DNA from 4 places in the Paenibacillus sp. Mc5Re-14 genome. Region 4 is predicted to be linked to each of the others. Evidence: a T-box and tRNA genes for the amino acid it is inferred to sense, from the RefSeq annotation. Region 4 holds a T-box; the other regions hold tRNA genes.

Region 1 (3,572 bases), 2.6 Mb from region 4:
GTGGGCGTAGGAAATTTGAGAGGAGCTGTCCTTAGTACGAGAGGACCGGGATGGACGTACCGCTGGTGTACCAGTTGTTCCGCCAGGAGCACCGCTGGGTAGCTATGTACGGAAGGGATAAGCGCTGAAAGCATCTAAGCGTGAAGCCCCCTTAAGATGAGATTTCCCAATTCGTAAGACCCCTTGAAGACGACGAGGTAGATAGGTTGGGGGTGGAAGTGCAGTAATGCATGGAGCTGACCAATACTAATCGGTCGAGGGCTTATCCTAAAGATAAGGCGCAAGGAAGTTTCGGATCCAGTTTTCAGGGTGTAACCTTGAAGTTAGAATTTGCGAGGCAAATTCATGTTTGGTGGCGATAGCGGAGGGGTTCCACACGTACCCATCCCGAACACGACCGTTAAGCCCTCCAGCGCCGATGGTACTTGGACCGCAGGGTCCTGGGAGAGTAGGACGCCGCCAAGCAAAGTCCTTTAAAGGATGATAAAATTATAAATTAGGGCCTTTAGCTCAGCTGGTTAGAGCGCACCCCTGATAAGGGTGAGGTCGGTGGTTCGAGTCCACTAAGGCCCACCATTTCTAGATTGACTAAAAGTATGGGGCTATAGCTCAGCTGGGAGAGCGCCTGCCTTGCACGCAGGAGGTCAGGGGTTCGATCCCCCTTGGCTCCACCAATATTCCCTGATAGCTCAGTTGGTAGAGCACTCGACTGTTAATCGAGTTGTCACAGGTTCGAGTCCTGTTCGGGGAGCCATATTTTTAATACTTCTGGATTTTATATATAAGGTGGCGGCGTAGCTCAGCTGGCTAGAGCGTACGGTTCATACCCGTGAGGTCGGGGGTTCGATCCCCTCTGCCGCTACTCGGAGAGATACCCAAGTGGCTATAAGGGGACCCTCTGCTAAGGGGTTAGACTGCGAAAGTGGTGCGAGGGTTCGAATCCCTCTCTCTCCGCCATAAATTTATTAAATCAGAATTCATTTTGTAAGGCCCGTTGGTCAAGGGGTTAAGACACCTCCCTTTCACGGAGGTAACAGGGGTTCGAATCCCCTACGGGTCATAATATGGAGGCTTAGCTCAGCTGGGAGAGCATCTGCCTTACAAGCAGAGGGTCGGGGGTTCGATCCCCTCAGCCTCCACCATATTTTATATCGCGGGGTGGAGCAGTTCGGTAGCTCGTCGGGCTCATAACCCGAAGGTCGTAGGTTCAAATCCTGCCCCCGCAATTAATTTCCTGATGGAAATGCCTCTGGAACTGTGGTGTAGAGGCCTAACATGCCTGCCTGTCACGCAGGAGATCGCGGGTTCGAATCCCGTCAGTTCCGCCATTTATATGCATATAGTACGAACTATATAGTATATTTATAAAATTAAATATGGCTCGGTAGCTCAGTCGGTAGAGCAGAGGACTGAAAATCCTCGTGTCGGCGGTTCGATTCCGTCCCGAGCCACCTTTCAAGTGGGAATTGGTAATGTGCCGGTGTAGCTCAATTGGTAGAGCAACTGACTTGTAATCAGTAGGTTGGGGGTTCAAGTCCTCTCGCCGGCACCATTTTGGAGGATTAGCGAAGTGGCCAAACGCATCAGACTGTAAATCTGCTCCCTTACGGGTTCGGTGGTTCGAATCCATCATCCTCCACCAGTTTTATAATCATATGGCGGTCGTGGCGAAGTGGTTAACGCACCGGACTGTGACTCCGGCATTCGTGGGTTCAAGCCCCATCGGCCGCCCTTTGATTCTTAATTTAATGGGGATTAGCCAAGCGGTAAGGCAACGGACTTTGACTCCGTCATGCATAGGTTCAAATCCTATATCCCCAGCCATTAAGAGCCATTAGCTCAGTTGGTAGAGCACCTGACTTTTAATCAGGGTGTCGAAGGTTCGAGTCCTTCATGGCTCACCATTTATAAATTATTTTGCGGTCGTGGCGGAATTGGCAGACGCGCACGGTTCAGGTCCGTGTGGGCTAACCCCCCGTGGAGGTTCGAGTCCTCTCGACCGCACCATATTTTGCGGACGTGGCTCAGCGGTAGAGCATCGCCTTGCCAAGGCGAGGGTCGCGGGTTCGATTCCCGTCGTCCGCTCCATTATCCATACGGCGCCATAGCCAAGTGGTAAGGCAAAGCTCTGCAAAAGCTTCATCCCCAGTTCAAATCTGGGTGGCGCCTTAACTGCTCATTATGGAATTTGATATGCGCCCTTAGCTCAGCTGGATAGAGCGTTTGACTACGAATCAAAAGGCCGGGAGTTCGAATCTCTCAGGGCGCGCCATTTCTTAAAAAATGTATAATGTCGGGATGTAGCTCAGCTTGGTAGAGCACCTGGTTTGGGACCAGGGGGTCGCATGTTCAAATCGTGTCATCCCGATACTGATTTGCGGGTGTAGTTCAATGGTAGAACTCCAGCCTTCCAAGCTGGTAGCGTGGGTTCGATTCCCATCACCCGCTTTTTGCTATAGCGGATTCTTGTTGCCTCAGTGGTGACACCTTATAAATAAAGAGAGCCTGTCTGGGGACAGAGCTCTCTCTTTTTTTGTACATTTATATTCCATAGATTCCACAAAGTGATGGCTATTGTTAGTGCTTGCCATCGGTGTATCTCTCCTGTTCCTGCAGGGGGATACACCGATAACTGATCTAGTGCACAGATTTTACACTGGAATGGTTAGTTGGATGGAGGTTCCCTGATTTGGAGCAGAAGTCATGCTCATGAAGCCGCCTACTCCTCTAGCTCGTTCTTCCATGCTGAACAATCCAACTCCCTCTCCTTTGGATTCTCCAGAGAAGCCCATACCCTCATCCCGAATAGTTACTTTTATTATTTCGTCTTGATCCTCTACATCAACGTATGCTTCTGCTACATCTGCGTATTTAGCCACATTCGTCAGTGCTTCCTGTACAATTCTATAGATTGCTATTTCTTTTCGGATATCAAGGCGTTTACGTAAAGTACATTGAAAATGCACTTTGATTCCGTAATGCGAACAGAAATTTTCAATATAAGTTCTTAGGGCCGGTACGACACCCAAATCATCCAGAACTGAGGGACGAAGTTCCCACGCTAAGCCACGAACATCTTTAATGATATCAGTTACCTGTGTACGCAGATTTTCCAGAGTAGCACTGGGCTGTTCAGCTAGTTGGCTATCTAGTTGAATAATAAGTGAAAACAGGCTTTGACCAATCCCATCATGAAGCTCTCTTGAAAAGCGTTTACGCTCTTCCTCCTGTATTTGCATGACTTGCGTCATCATGGTCTGAAGCTCTGCCTCTACTTTTTTTAATTTAGTTACTTCATTACGGATCGCTAAGTACTGATAGGGTTTACCTTCCTCGTCCATAAATGGAACTATCGTGGTATTCACCCAGTAGTAGCTGTTATCTTTAGCACGATTTCGTATTTCTCCCTGCCATACCTCACCTGAACGGATCGTAGTCCACAGGTTCTTCATGAAGGCTCGAGTATGATAGCCCGAATTAATGAGACGATGATCCTGCCCGATCAATTCTTCACGACTATATTGCGAAATCTCACAGAACTTATCGTTTACGTACTGAATAATTCCTCGATG
Region 2 (3,572 bases), 2.8 Mb from region 4:
TTTTATTTCACTCTTATGAATTCAGATTCAAATTATTGCTATTTTTGGACTATGTAGAAGATTCATAATCACACACTTAACGTATCCTGTTATCAGTAGTCTAGAGAATAAACACACGTGCAGAATAGTTAGCAACGGTGGATCACTAGCGTCTATCAGAACTAACTGATCACTCTGAAAACATAGCGTTTATTTTCTTTAAAATGTTGGCTTGGCACTCATGAAACAAAAAAAAACGATATTCGGCCTTTGGGCCAAATTCGGTTTTTAGAGGTGAAACTATTATTCCCCAGTTTCCTATTCTTCTTCCTGCGATTTATGTGGAATAATGTAATGCCATAACTCCGTTTCGTTCGTTCCAGCATTCGTACAACCAAACAATTAGGAAATGATCTGGCAAAGCTTGTACTCACCAACTCTATTCAAAGTGGGACGGATTCAAAGAAATCAAATCTTCAGAGAAATCATACAACTACAATCGTGCTATCGAGTTATGGGATTGGAGCTCCGAGCGACTTGAATTAGAAAAGGAGTTTTAAAATAGTGGGGCAACTAACGGGGCATGTTAGCTTAGTAAGGACGATGAGTAACCAGTCTGTGTAAATCGATGAAGTATAACAATTGCAATCTCATCGATTTAGACTATAATGTTCTAACTCTTGAGCTTTATTGACTAGAACACGATATTTTTTAAAAGTACAAAAAAAAGAGATGGCATAAGCCGTCTCTTTTTTCATCTATATAAAGCGGGTGATGGGAATCGAACCCACGCTACCAGCTTGGAAGGCTGGAGTTCTACCATTGAACTACACCCGCAAAAAAATGGTCGGGATGACACGATTTGAACATGCGACCCCCTGGTCCCAAACCAGGTGCTCTACCAAGCTGAGCTACATCCCGTAATAGATGCCGGTGAGAGGACTCGAACCTCCACGGTTTCCCTCACGATTTTGAGTCGCGCGCGTCTGCCAATTCCGCCACACCGGCTTATGAAATTAATGGCGCGCCCTGAGAGATTCGAACTCCCGGCCTTTTGATTCGTAGTCAAACGCTCTATCCAGCTGAGCTAAGGGCGCAAATATGGAGCGGACGACGGGAATCGAACCCGCGACCCTCGCCTTGGCAAGGCGATGCTCTACCGCTGAGCCACGTCCGCAAAAACAATATGCGCGTGGAGGGACTTGAACCCCCACGTCAAAGACGCTAGATCCTAAGTCTAGTGCGTCTGCCAATTCCGCCACACGCGCATACAATGATAATGGTGAGCCATGAAGGACTCGAACCTTCGACACCCTGATTAAAAGTCAGGTGCTCTACCAACTGAGCTAATGGCTCTTAATGGCTGGGGATATAGGATTTGAACCTATGCATGACGGAGTCAAAGTCCGTTGCCTTACCGCTTGGCTAATCCCCATTATGTATTTAACAGGGCGATCAATGGGCCTTGGACCCACGAATGCCGTAGCCACAATTCGGTACGTTAATCCATTCGTCACGACCACCATAATAATAAAACTGGTGGAGGATGATGGATTCGAACCACCGAACCCGTAAGGGAGCAGATTTACAGTCTGATGCGTTTGGCCACTTCGCTAATCCTCCAAAATGGTGCCGGCGAGAGGACTTGAACCCCCAACCTACTGATTACAAGTCAGTTGCTCTACCAGTTGAGCTACACCGGCATATTAAGTTAAATGGCGGAACTGACGGGATTCGAACCCGCGATCTCCTGCGTGACAGGCAGGCATGTTAGGCCTCTACACCACAGTTCCAGAGGCATTTCCATCAGGAAATTAATTGCGGGGGCAGGATTTGAACCTACGACCTTCGGGTTATGAGCCCGACGAGCTACCGAACTGCTCCACCCCGCGACATTGAAGGTACTTCTCAATATTATTAATGGTGGAGGCTGAGGGGATCGAACCCCCGACCCTCTGCTTGTAAGGCAGATGCTCTCCCAGCTGAGCTAAGCCTCCATACTACTATGACCCGTAGGGGATTCGAACCCCTGTTACCTCCGTGAAAGGGAGGTGTCTTAACCCCTTGACCAACGGGCCACATATCTATTATAAGAGCTGGCGGAGAGAGAGGGATTCGAACCCTCGAGACGCTTTTGGCGCCTACACGATTTCCAATCGTGCTCCTTCGGCCAACTCGGACACCTCTCCATATGGCTCCCCGAACAGGACTCGAACCTGTGACAACTCGATTAACAGTCGAGTGCTCTACCAACTGAGCTATCAGGGAATATTGGTGGAGCCAAGGGGGATCGAACCCCTGACCTCCTGCGTGCAAGGCAGGCGCTCTCCCAGCTGAGCTATAGCCCCATCTTAGAAATAACCATTAAAATTCTGATTATGTAGAGGTTAGTCTTACAGGCGAAAAAAAATCCCCAGAGAAGGGGCTTATGCTTGGCGGCGTCCTACTCTCCCAGGACCCTGCGGTCCAAGTACCATCGGCGCTGGAGGGCTTAACGGTCGTGTTCGGGATGGGTACGTGTGGAACCCCTCCGCTATCGCCACCAAACATGAATTTGCCTCGCAAATTCTAACTTCAAGGTTACACCCTGAAAACTGGATCCGAAACTTCATTGCGCTTTATCTTAGGATAAGCCCTCGACCGATTAGTATTGGTCAGCTCCATGCATTACTGCACTTCCACCCCCAACCTATCTACCTCGTCGTCTTCAAGGGGTCTTACTAATTGGGAAATCTCATCTTGAGGGGGGCTTCACGCTTAGATGCTTTCAGCGCTTATCCCTTCCGTACATAGCTACCCAGCGGTGCTCCTGGCGGAACAACTGGTACACCAGCGGTACGTCCATCCCGGTCCTCTCGTACTAAGGACAGCTCCTCTCAAATTTCCTACGCCCACGACAGATAGGGACCGAACTGTCTCACGACGTTCTGAACCCAGCTCGCGTACCGCTTTAATGGGCGAACAGCCCAACCCTTGGGACCTACTTCAGCCCCAGGATGCGATGAGCCGACATCGAGGTGCCAAACCTCCCCGTCGATGTGGACTCTTGGGGGAGATAAGCCTGTTATCCCCAGGGTAGCTTTTATCCGTTGAGCGATGGCCCTTCCATGCGGTACCACCGGATCACTAAGCCCGACTTTCGTCCCTGCTCGACTTGTAGGTCTCGCAGTCAAGCTCCCTTCTGCCTTTGCACTCTTCGAATGATTTCCAACCATTCTGAGGGAACCTTGGGGCGCCTCCGTTACTCTTTAGGAGGCGACCGCCCCAGTCAAACTGCCCACCTGACACTGTCCTCGTACCGGATCACGGTACCAAGTTAGAACCTAGATACGATCAGGGTGGTATCCCAAGGATGCCTCCCTTCAAGCTGGCGCTCAAAGTTCTACGGCTCCCACCTATCCTGTACAGATCGTACCCAAATTCAATATCAAGCTGCAGTAAAGCTCCATGGGGTCTTTCCGTCTTGTCGCGGGTAACCTGCATCTTCACAGGTATTAAAATTTCACCGGATCTCTCGTTGAGACAGCGCCCAAGTCGTTACGCCATTCGTGCGGGTCAGAATTTACCTGACAAGGAATTTCGCTACCTTAGGA
Region 3 (3,572 bases), 1.2 Mb from region 4:
ATTTGGGTACGATCTGTACAGGATAGGTGGGAGCCGTTGAATCTTGAGCGCCAGCTTGAGAGGAGGCATCCTTGGGATACCACCCTGATCGTATCTAGGTTCTAACTTGGTACCGTGATCCGGTGCGAGGACAGTGTCAGGTGGGCAGTTTGACTGGGGCGGTCGCCTCCTAAAGAGTAACGGAGGCGCCCCAAGGTTCCCTCAGAATGGTTGGAAATCATTCGAAGAGTGCAAAGGCAGAAGGGAGCTTGACTGCGAGACCTACAAGTCGAGCAGGGACGAAAGTCGGGCTTAGTGATCCGGTGGTACCGCATGGAAGGGCCATCGCTCAACGGATAAAAGCTACCCTGGGGATAACAGGCTTATCTCCCCCAAGAGTCCACATCGACGGGGAGGTTTGGCACCTCGATGTCGGCTCATCGCATCCTGGGGCTGAAGTAGGTCCCAAGGGTTGGGCTGTTCGCCCATTAAAGCGGTACGCGAGCTGGGTTCAGAACGTCGTGAGACAGTTCGGTCCCTATCTGTCGTGGGCGTAGGAAATTTGAGAGGAGCTGTCCTTAGTACGAGAGGACCGGGATGGACGTACCGCTGGTGTACCAGTTGTTCCGCCAGGAGCACCGCTGGGTAGCTATGTACGGAAGGGATAAGCGCTGAAAGCATCTAAGCGTGAAGCCCCCCTCAAGATGAGATTTCCCAATTCGTAAGACCCCTTGAAGACGACGAGGTAGATAGGTTGGGGGTGGAAGTGCAGTAATGCATGGAGCTGACCAATACTAATCGGTCGAGGGCTTATCCTAAGATAAGACGCAATAAGTTTCGGATTCAGTTTTCAAGGTGTAACCTTGAAACAAGTGTTAATATTCCCTGATAGCTCAGTTGGTAGAGCACTCGACTGTTAATCGAGTTGTCACAGGTTCGAGTCCTGTTCGGGGAGCCATATGGAGAGGTGTCCGAGTTGGCCGAAGGAGCACGATTGGAAATCGTGTAGGCGCCAAAAGCGTCTCGAGGGTTCGAATCCCTCTCTCTCCGCCAGAATTATTCTATAGCATGGCCCGTTGGTCAAGGGGTTAAGACACCTCCCTTTCACGGAGGTAACAGGGGTTCGAATCCCCTACGGGTCATAAAAAAAATTGCATTAAAAAGTTTGTTATGGTATAATACGAGAAGTGTTCCGTTGAGGAGGCTTAGCTCAGCTGGGAGAGCATCTGCCTTACAAGCAGAGGGTCGGGGGTTCGATCCCCTCAGCCTCCACCATTTTAAAATAAATACTTATTACTGTCGCGGGGTGGAGCAGTTCGGTAGCTCGTCGGGCTCATAACCCGAAGGTCGCAGGTTCAAATCCTGCCCCCGCAACCAATTTAAATCTATTATGGAACTGTGGTGTAGAGGCCTAACATGCCTGCCTGTCACGCAGGAGATCGCGGGTTCGAATCCCGTCAGTTCCGCCATTATTAATGTATTAATTGATAAAGGGTCTTATTGTAAGGCTCGGTAGCTCAGTCGGTAGAGCAGAGGACTGAAAATCCTCGTGTCGGCGGTTCGATTCCGTCCCGAGCCACTTTTAATTGAATAGTTTTTGTGCCGGTGTAGCTCAATTGGTAGAGCAACTGACTTGTAATCAGTAGGTTGGGGGTTCAAGTCCTCTCGCCGGCACCATTTTGGAGGATTAGCGAAGTGGCCAAACGCATCAGACTGTAAATCTGCTCCCTTACGGGTTCGGTGGTTCGAATCCATCATCCTCCACCAGTTTTATAGGGGCATAGTTTAAAGGTAGAACAACGGTCTCCAAAACCGTTGGTGTGGGTTCAATTCCTGCTGCCCCTGCCAATTACTTCTTTTCCTGTGGCGGTCGTGGCGAAGTGGTTAACGCACCGGACTGTGACTCCGGCATTCGTGGGTTCAAGCCCCATCGGCCGCCCTTTCTTATTGGGGATTAGCCAAGCGGTAAGGCAACGGACTTTGACTCCGTCATGCATAGGTTCAAATCCTATATCCCCAGCCATCTTATGCGGACGTGGCTCAGCGGTAGAGCATCGCCTTGCCAAGGCGAGGGTCGCGGGTTCGATTCCCGTCGTCCGCTTTTTATACTCTGGCGCCATAGCCAAGTGGTAAGGCAAAGCTCTGCAAAAGCTTTATTCCCCAGTTCAAATCTGGGTGGCGCCTCCATAACTTAATATGCCGGCGTGGCGGAATGGCAGACGCGCTCGACTCAAAATCGAGTGGGAAACCGTGGAGGTTCGAGTCCTCTCGCCGGTATATATAGAAGGATGATAAAATGCTTTAATGCATTTTATCATCCTTTTTATTATTCGTATTCTTAACTTTGGCAACAAGATTAACTTGGATCCAGATGAGTGGAAGATAAGAACTTTGCAGAGATCCTTTTTAATTAGGTTTATATTTGACTGGGACTTTGAAAGTTGTAGTAGGATGATGGTACTGAAAAAACATTTATAGTTTATTAAGTGTAAGAGAAATGAGGAATGCATATGCAGGAAAGAATTTTGGAAGCTTTTGTAGAGGAAGTTCATGAGAATGGCTTGAAATTTACTATGGATGATCTTGCGAAAAGACTTGCCATCAGTAAGCGTACATTGTACGAGAATTTTTCATCTAAGACGCTTATTTTAGAGACACTGATTGAGCGTACAAATGATGATATGATTCAAAAGACAGAACAAATTATCCGAAACAATGAATTATCTTTGTTAGAAAAGATTAAACAGTCGATTAGGGTTATGCCGCTGTATTATAAGTTTTATGATTTAAGAATATTAGACCAGATGAAAAAATATTATCCTGAGCAATGGAAAAGAGTACATGCTGATTTAAATGATTGGTCTCCGATTAGAACATTAATTCAGGAAGGTATCCGAGAAGGAATTATTGTGAATAAAAATGAGGCTCTGATCATGAAGCTTATTATTGATTCAGTAAATTTAACGCTTGATCAGCGTTTCTTTCTGGATAACAGTGTGACGGTAGAGGAAGCAACTTATTCCATTGTAGATATATTGTTATTTGGGTTAGTCGAAAAACAAAAATAGCCTAATAATATGTGCATATTAATAGAGGCTTTTTTTATGTGAAAACTAATAAAACAATTAAAGTTTTTTTGTTTTTGAAGTTGGGATACTGAAATTAACTATTGATAAATAAAAGGGGTTCTGAAAAGGAAGGGTGGAAATATGTCTATACTGACAAGAAATCGGGGAGCAATGCTGTTATTGATGCTTAACATTTTTTTAGCATTCATGGGGATTGGATTAGTTGTTCCTGTTTTACCTAAATTTATAAGCGAGCTAGGGATGAACGGTTCTTCCATGGGGCTGATGGTTGCAGCTTTTGCGTTGACACAGCTTTTATTATCACCGCTGTCAGGAAAATTATCTGACCGTTATGGACGTAAAAAGTTGATTGTTTCTGGAATGTTCATTTTTATGCTGTCAGAGCTTGTTTTTGGACTGGCGAGTTCCGTCCCTACTTTGTTTGTTGCACGAATCATGGGCGGGGTAGGGGCAGCGTTGCTTACTCCTTCTATTATGGCCTACGTCGCTGATGTGACCTCGTTT
Region 4 (3,572 bases):
TCGAGTTGCAATATCACAGGCTTGTTCACCTCTAATTCCTCCGTTGCGTTTTTTTGGTAATCCAGAAAATTGATTTTGCTTTGACCAGAAAGCTCAATATCACAGTTACGATATTTCCCAGGGGTGATCCCAAAACTTTTTTCAAATGCGCGAGTAAAAGCTTCTTGCGAGTTGTACTGATACTCAATAGCAATGTCCAATACCTTTAGATTGGATTGCTTTAGCCGTTTAGCCGCCTCGGACAATCTTCTCCTTCTTATATATTGTTGAACTGTAAAACCCGAAATGGCCTGAAAAACCCGCTGGAAATGAAATGCTGAAAAGTATGCCTGTGAAGCAACCTCGGCAATTTTTAAATCCTCCCGGAGATTCAATTCAATAAACTCAATCGCACACTGAATTCGTTTAAAGTAGTCCATATAATCCTTCCCCGCACTTGTAATTTATCTAGCCTACATCCACATTGGGTAACCCACGTATTCATTATGTATAACTCTTTACCTACTTGTTTGATTATTTGTGCTAAGTTTACCACGGCTTTTCATTTGGCAGAAATAAAAAAAAGCAGCACTGAGATGTAAAATCAATCTCAACGCTGCTAGTGAATGTATTTTAATTATCCGAGCTTGATTTTAGCAAATTTCCGTTTACCTACCTGTACAATGTCGCCTTCTTGCGGCTTGTATGCTTCGTTCACATCGGTCCACTTCTCTTCATTAATTTTAACCGAACCCTGCTGAATACTACGCTTGGCCTCACCGTTAGATGCTGCAAAGCCTAGATGAGTCAGCAACTGGATCACACGAATGCCGCCTTCTTCTAGCTGATCTGCTGTCAAGGTGAATTCTTCAATATCATCAGGAAGCGCGCGTTGTTGGAATACGGTCACAAAATGCTGCTTGGCTGCTTCCGCCGCTTCTTCACCGTGGTACATGCGGACTAATGTTCCGGCCAGTTTCATTTTGGCATCACGTGGATGCACAGAACCCTCCTTAACACCTTTCGCCAGCTCTGCCAGCTCCTCATTGGTAATATCCGTTGCAAGCTCAAAATATTTCAGCATCAGCTCGTCAGGAACGGACATTGATTTACCGTAAATTTCGTTTGGCTCCTCATCCACACCAATGTAGTTCCCCAAACTTTTGCTCATCTTCTGAACGCCATCAAGACCCTCAAGCAGTGGTAATGTAATAGTTGCCTGCGGCTCCACTCCGTATTCTTTTTGCAGCGTTCTACCCATCAGCAGATTAAACTTCTGATCTGTACCACCCAATTCTATATCACTTTGGAGAGCCACAGAATCCATGCCCTGCATCAGCGGGTAAAAGAACTCATGGATGCTGATCGGCAGGCCGTTTTGGTATCTTTTTGTAAAATCATCCCGCTCCAACATACGGGCAACCGTTACTTTAGCAGACAGGGTTACCACATCCGCAAAAGACATCGGGCCTAACCATTCAGAATTGTAGTATACCTTTGTCTTTTCAGGATCGAGAATCTTAAAAATTTGTTCCTTGTATGTTTGTGCATTGCGCTGTACATCTTCCTCAGTCAGTTGCTTGCGGGTCTCCGATTTACCTGTCGGATCACCAATTCTGCCTGTAAAATCTCCGATAATCAGTTGCACTTGATGACCTAATTCCTGGAACTGACGCAGTTTGTGCATAACAACCGTATGTCCGATGTGAATGTCGGGCGCAGACGGATCCAGACCCAGCTTAATTTTGAGTGGCTCGCCGCTAACAACCGATTTAACAACCTTACGCTTCAGCTCATCCTCAGGTACAATTTCCGCTACTCCACGACGTATCACTTCTAGTTGTCGTTCTACCTCTGCCTGTTGCTCAGGCTTCAATTCTTCCCACTTCATCCTGAATCCCTCCTATTTTTCATCCAAAAATTACTATTTTAACAAACCAAAAAGCCCCTTTCATCCCAAGGGACGAGAAGGAGCTGCTCGCGTTACCACCCTAATTAAAGAAACGTATGCAAAAGCAAACGTTTCTTTCACTTCATTCCTATAACGGGTCTACACCCGGTACCGGATTACTATGATGAGCTTCGCAAACCTGCAAAAGCCTTCCATTCATCCAGACAGCTCCAGACGGTAATTCAAAGGAGGGACGCTACCGATTCACACCACCCATCGGCTCTCTGCACAACGTGATTCCGCCTTCTACTGAAGTCTTTCTCTGCTTTTCACGATATTTACTTTGACCTATTTATAACACACTGTTTTTATGTAGTCAACGACACCAAAAGACAGGCTTTTTAGCATATGGGTTCATTTTGTAATTTTATGCTATAATAATGGCTGTTATAAAGGAGGAAGACTTAATGGTTGAAGAAAAAAACAATGTATCAGAGCCAAAGCCTTCCCGCTTACGGAGAACCATGCGAAGGCTCGGCCGTGTCATAAAGTGGGTCGTCATCATCGGTTTTATGGGAGCACTATTCGCAGGAGGAACCGCCGCCGGCTATATTGCTTCTATTGTAAAAAACGAGCCCGTGCGTTCCAGATCTACGATTCTACAGGAAGTAGATAAAAATGCAATTACAGGCTTCGCTTATTTCAATGATGGCTCTCCCATCGGGCAGCTTCGGACCGAGGAAGATCGAAGACCTGTTACATTTAAGGAGATTCCTCAGCTCGTCATTGACGCAGTCATTGCTATTGAAGATAACCATTTTTACGAGCATAAAGGTGTCGATTTGTCGGGAACGCTGCGTGCTGTGAAGCAAAAGGCACTACATGAATCCGTACAAACTGGAGGGAGTACTCTTACCCAGCAGCTTGCACGTCGTGTCTTTTTAAATCTTGATCGTACGGATGACCGCAAGGTCAAAGAAATTTTACTATCTCTGCGCCTGGAGCGCTTCCTGAGTAAGCAGCAAATAATTACAGCCTATCTCAATAAGGTACCTTTCGGTAACGGATCAAGCGGTTACAACGTCTTTGGTATTAAAGCAGCGGCCAAAGGTATTTTTAATGAGAATGATTTGGGCAAGCTTAATGTAGCCCAAGCTGCCTATCTGGCAGGTTTGCCACAACTCCCTTCTTCTTATTCTGCTTACAACGGTAAAGGCGAATTTAATGAAGCTGGTTTTAAAAGAGCGATCAACCGCCAGCACCTGGTGCTCAGCCGAATGCTGGAGGAGAACAAAATCAATAAAGCACAATATGATGAAGCGATGGCTTTTGATATCAAAAAATCTCTCGCACCACGCACTGTTAAGGCTTATAACACCTATCCATATCTTATGATGGAAACAGAGCGGCAAGCTGCGCAGGCACTCATGTCTGTCACCAATCCGAGTCAAAAGGCTAATGCCAGTGCGGATACCAAAACCAAGGATGATAACGACTTGCTCAAAGAAGCCGAACAGCAGCTTCGCACAGGCGGCTATATGGTATATACCACCATTGATAAGAGCGTGTACAAATCTATGCGTCAAATTGCAGAAAATAAGGACAACTTCTCTGCTACTAGTAAAACCAAAGGTGACGAGCAAGCGGCAGCCATTCTGATTCAGCATAAAACCGGCGCCATTCTCGGTATGATGGAAGGTCG

What was found. The T-box of region 4 lies ahead of tyrS (tyrosine--tRNA ligase). A T-box ahead of a tRNA ligase gene usually reads a tRNA of that ligase, here a tRNA-Tyr.
Region 1: it has a tRNA-Tyr gene. The T-box ahead of tyrS (tyrosine--tRNA ligase) is inferred to sense a tRNA for this amino acid. The anticodon was not compared.
Region 2: it has a tRNA-Tyr gene. The T-box ahead of tyrS (tyrosine--tRNA ligase) is inferred to sense a tRNA for this amino acid. The anticodon was not compared.
Region 3: it has a tRNA-Tyr gene. The T-box ahead of tyrS (tyrosine--tRNA ligase) is inferred to sense a tRNA for this amino acid. The anticodon was not compared.

The regions. Positions count from the first base shown of each region.
Region 1 is NZ_CVPD01000001.1:2,089,101-2,092,672, reverse strand. It holds rRNA gene BN1546_RS09605 (23S ribosomal RNA) at 1-270, shown strand, start outside; rRNA gene rrf (5S ribosomal RNA) at 349-465, shown strand; tRNA gene BN1546_RS09595 (tRNA-Ile) at 500-576, shown strand; tRNA gene BN1546_RS09590 (tRNA-Ala) at 599-674, shown strand; tRNA gene BN1546_RS09585 (tRNA-Asn) at 679-754, shown strand; tRNA gene BN1546_RS09580 (tRNA-Met) at 789-862, shown strand; tRNA gene BN1546_RS09575 (tRNA-Ser) at 866-957, shown strand; tRNA gene BN1546_RS09570 (tRNA-Glu) at 989-1,060, shown strand; tRNA gene BN1546_RS09565 (tRNA-Val) at 1,067-1,142, shown strand; tRNA gene BN1546_RS09560 (tRNA-Met) at 1,153-1,226, shown strand; tRNA gene BN1546_RS09555 (tRNA-Asp) at 1,252-1,328, shown strand; tRNA gene BN1546_RS09550 (tRNA-Phe) at 1,379-1,451, shown strand; tRNA gene BN1546_RS09545 (tRNA-Thr) at 1,477-1,552, shown strand; tRNA gene BN1546_RS09540 (tRNA-Tyr) at 1,557-1,642, shown strand; tRNA gene BN1546_RS09535 (tRNA-His) at 1,659-1,731, shown strand; tRNA gene BN1546_RS09530 (tRNA-Gln) at 1,750-1,824, shown strand; tRNA gene BN1546_RS09525 (tRNA-Lys) at 1,829-1,904, shown strand; tRNA gene BN1546_RS09520 (tRNA-Leu) at 1,920-2,007, shown strand; tRNA gene BN1546_RS09515 (tRNA-Gly) at 2,014-2,088, shown strand; tRNA gene BN1546_RS09510 (tRNA-Cys) at 2,099-2,169, shown strand; tRNA gene BN1546_RS09505 (tRNA-Arg) at 2,196-2,272, shown strand; tRNA gene BN1546_RS09500 (tRNA-Pro) at 2,295-2,368, shown strand; tRNA gene BN1546_RS09495 (tRNA-Gly) at 2,378-2,448, shown strand; gene BN1546_RS09490 (PAS domain-containing sensor histidine kinase) at 2,652-3,572, opposite strand, start outside.
Region 2 is NZ_CVPD01000001.1:1,963,317-1,966,888, forward strand. It holds tRNA gene BN1546_RS08910 (tRNA-Gly) at 746-816, opposite strand; tRNA gene BN1546_RS08915 (tRNA-Pro) at 824-900, opposite strand; tRNA gene BN1546_RS08920 (tRNA-Leu) at 908-987, opposite strand; tRNA gene BN1546_RS08925 (tRNA-Arg) at 1,000-1,076, opposite strand; tRNA gene BN1546_RS08930 (tRNA-Gly) at 1,082-1,156, opposite strand; tRNA gene BN1546_RS08935 (tRNA-Leu) at 1,167-1,247, opposite strand; tRNA gene BN1546_RS08940 (tRNA-Lys) at 1,260-1,335, opposite strand; tRNA gene BN1546_RS08945 (tRNA-Gln) at 1,340-1,414, opposite strand; tRNA gene BN1546_RS08950 (tRNA-Tyr) at 1,517-1,602, opposite strand; tRNA gene BN1546_RS08955 (tRNA-Thr) at 1,607-1,682, opposite strand; tRNA gene BN1546_RS08960 (tRNA-Asp) at 1,696-1,772, opposite strand; tRNA gene BN1546_RS08965 (tRNA-Met) at 1,798-1,871, opposite strand; tRNA gene BN1546_RS08970 (tRNA-Val) at 1,901-1,976, opposite strand; tRNA gene BN1546_RS08975 (tRNA-Glu) at 1,986-2,057, opposite strand; tRNA gene BN1546_RS08980 (tRNA-Ser) at 2,077-2,168, opposite strand; tRNA gene BN1546_RS08985 (tRNA-Asn) at 2,172-2,247, opposite strand; tRNA gene BN1546_RS08990 (tRNA-Ala) at 2,252-2,327, opposite strand; rRNA gene rrf (5S ribosomal RNA) at 2,410-2,526, opposite strand; rRNA gene BN1546_RS09000 (23S ribosomal RNA) at 2,604-3,572, opposite strand, start outside.
Region 3 is NZ_CVPD01000001.1:3,513,369-3,516,940, forward strand. It holds rRNA gene BN1546_RS15840 (23S ribosomal RNA) at 1-797, shown strand, start outside; tRNA gene BN1546_RS15845 (tRNA-Asn) at 862-937, shown strand; tRNA gene BN1546_RS15850 (tRNA-Ser) at 941-1,032, shown strand; tRNA gene BN1546_RS15855 (tRNA-Glu) at 1,050-1,121, shown strand; tRNA gene BN1546_RS15860 (tRNA-Val) at 1,179-1,254, shown strand; tRNA gene BN1546_RS15865 (tRNA-Met) at 1,280-1,356, shown strand; tRNA gene BN1546_RS15870 (tRNA-Asp) at 1,372-1,448, shown strand; tRNA gene BN1546_RS15875 (tRNA-Phe) at 1,486-1,558, shown strand; tRNA gene BN1546_RS15880 (tRNA-Thr) at 1,581-1,656, shown strand; tRNA gene BN1546_RS15885 (tRNA-Tyr) at 1,661-1,746, shown strand; tRNA gene BN1546_RS15890 (tRNA-Trp) at 1,754-1,827, shown strand; tRNA gene BN1546_RS15895 (tRNA-His) at 1,846-1,918, shown strand; tRNA gene BN1546_RS15900 (tRNA-Gln) at 1,928-2,002, shown strand; tRNA gene BN1546_RS15905 (tRNA-Gly) at 2,009-2,080, shown strand; tRNA gene BN1546_RS15910 (tRNA-Cys) at 2,092-2,166, shown strand; tRNA gene BN1546_RS15915 (tRNA-Leu) at 2,178-2,256, shown strand; gene BN1546_RS15920 (TetR/AcrR family transcriptional regulator) at 2,490-3,047, shown strand; gene BN1546_RS15925 (MFS transporter) at 3,189-3,572, shown strand, end outside.
Region 4 is NZ_CVPD01000001.1:4,721,167-4,724,738, reverse strand. It holds gene BN1546_RS21410 (AraC family transcriptional regulator) at 1-419, opposite strand, end outside; gene tyrS (tyrosine--tRNA ligase) at 617-1,870, opposite strand; T-box leader at 1,936-2,202, opposite strand; gene BN1546_RS21400 (transglycosylase domain-containing protein) at 2,338-3,572, shown strand, end outside.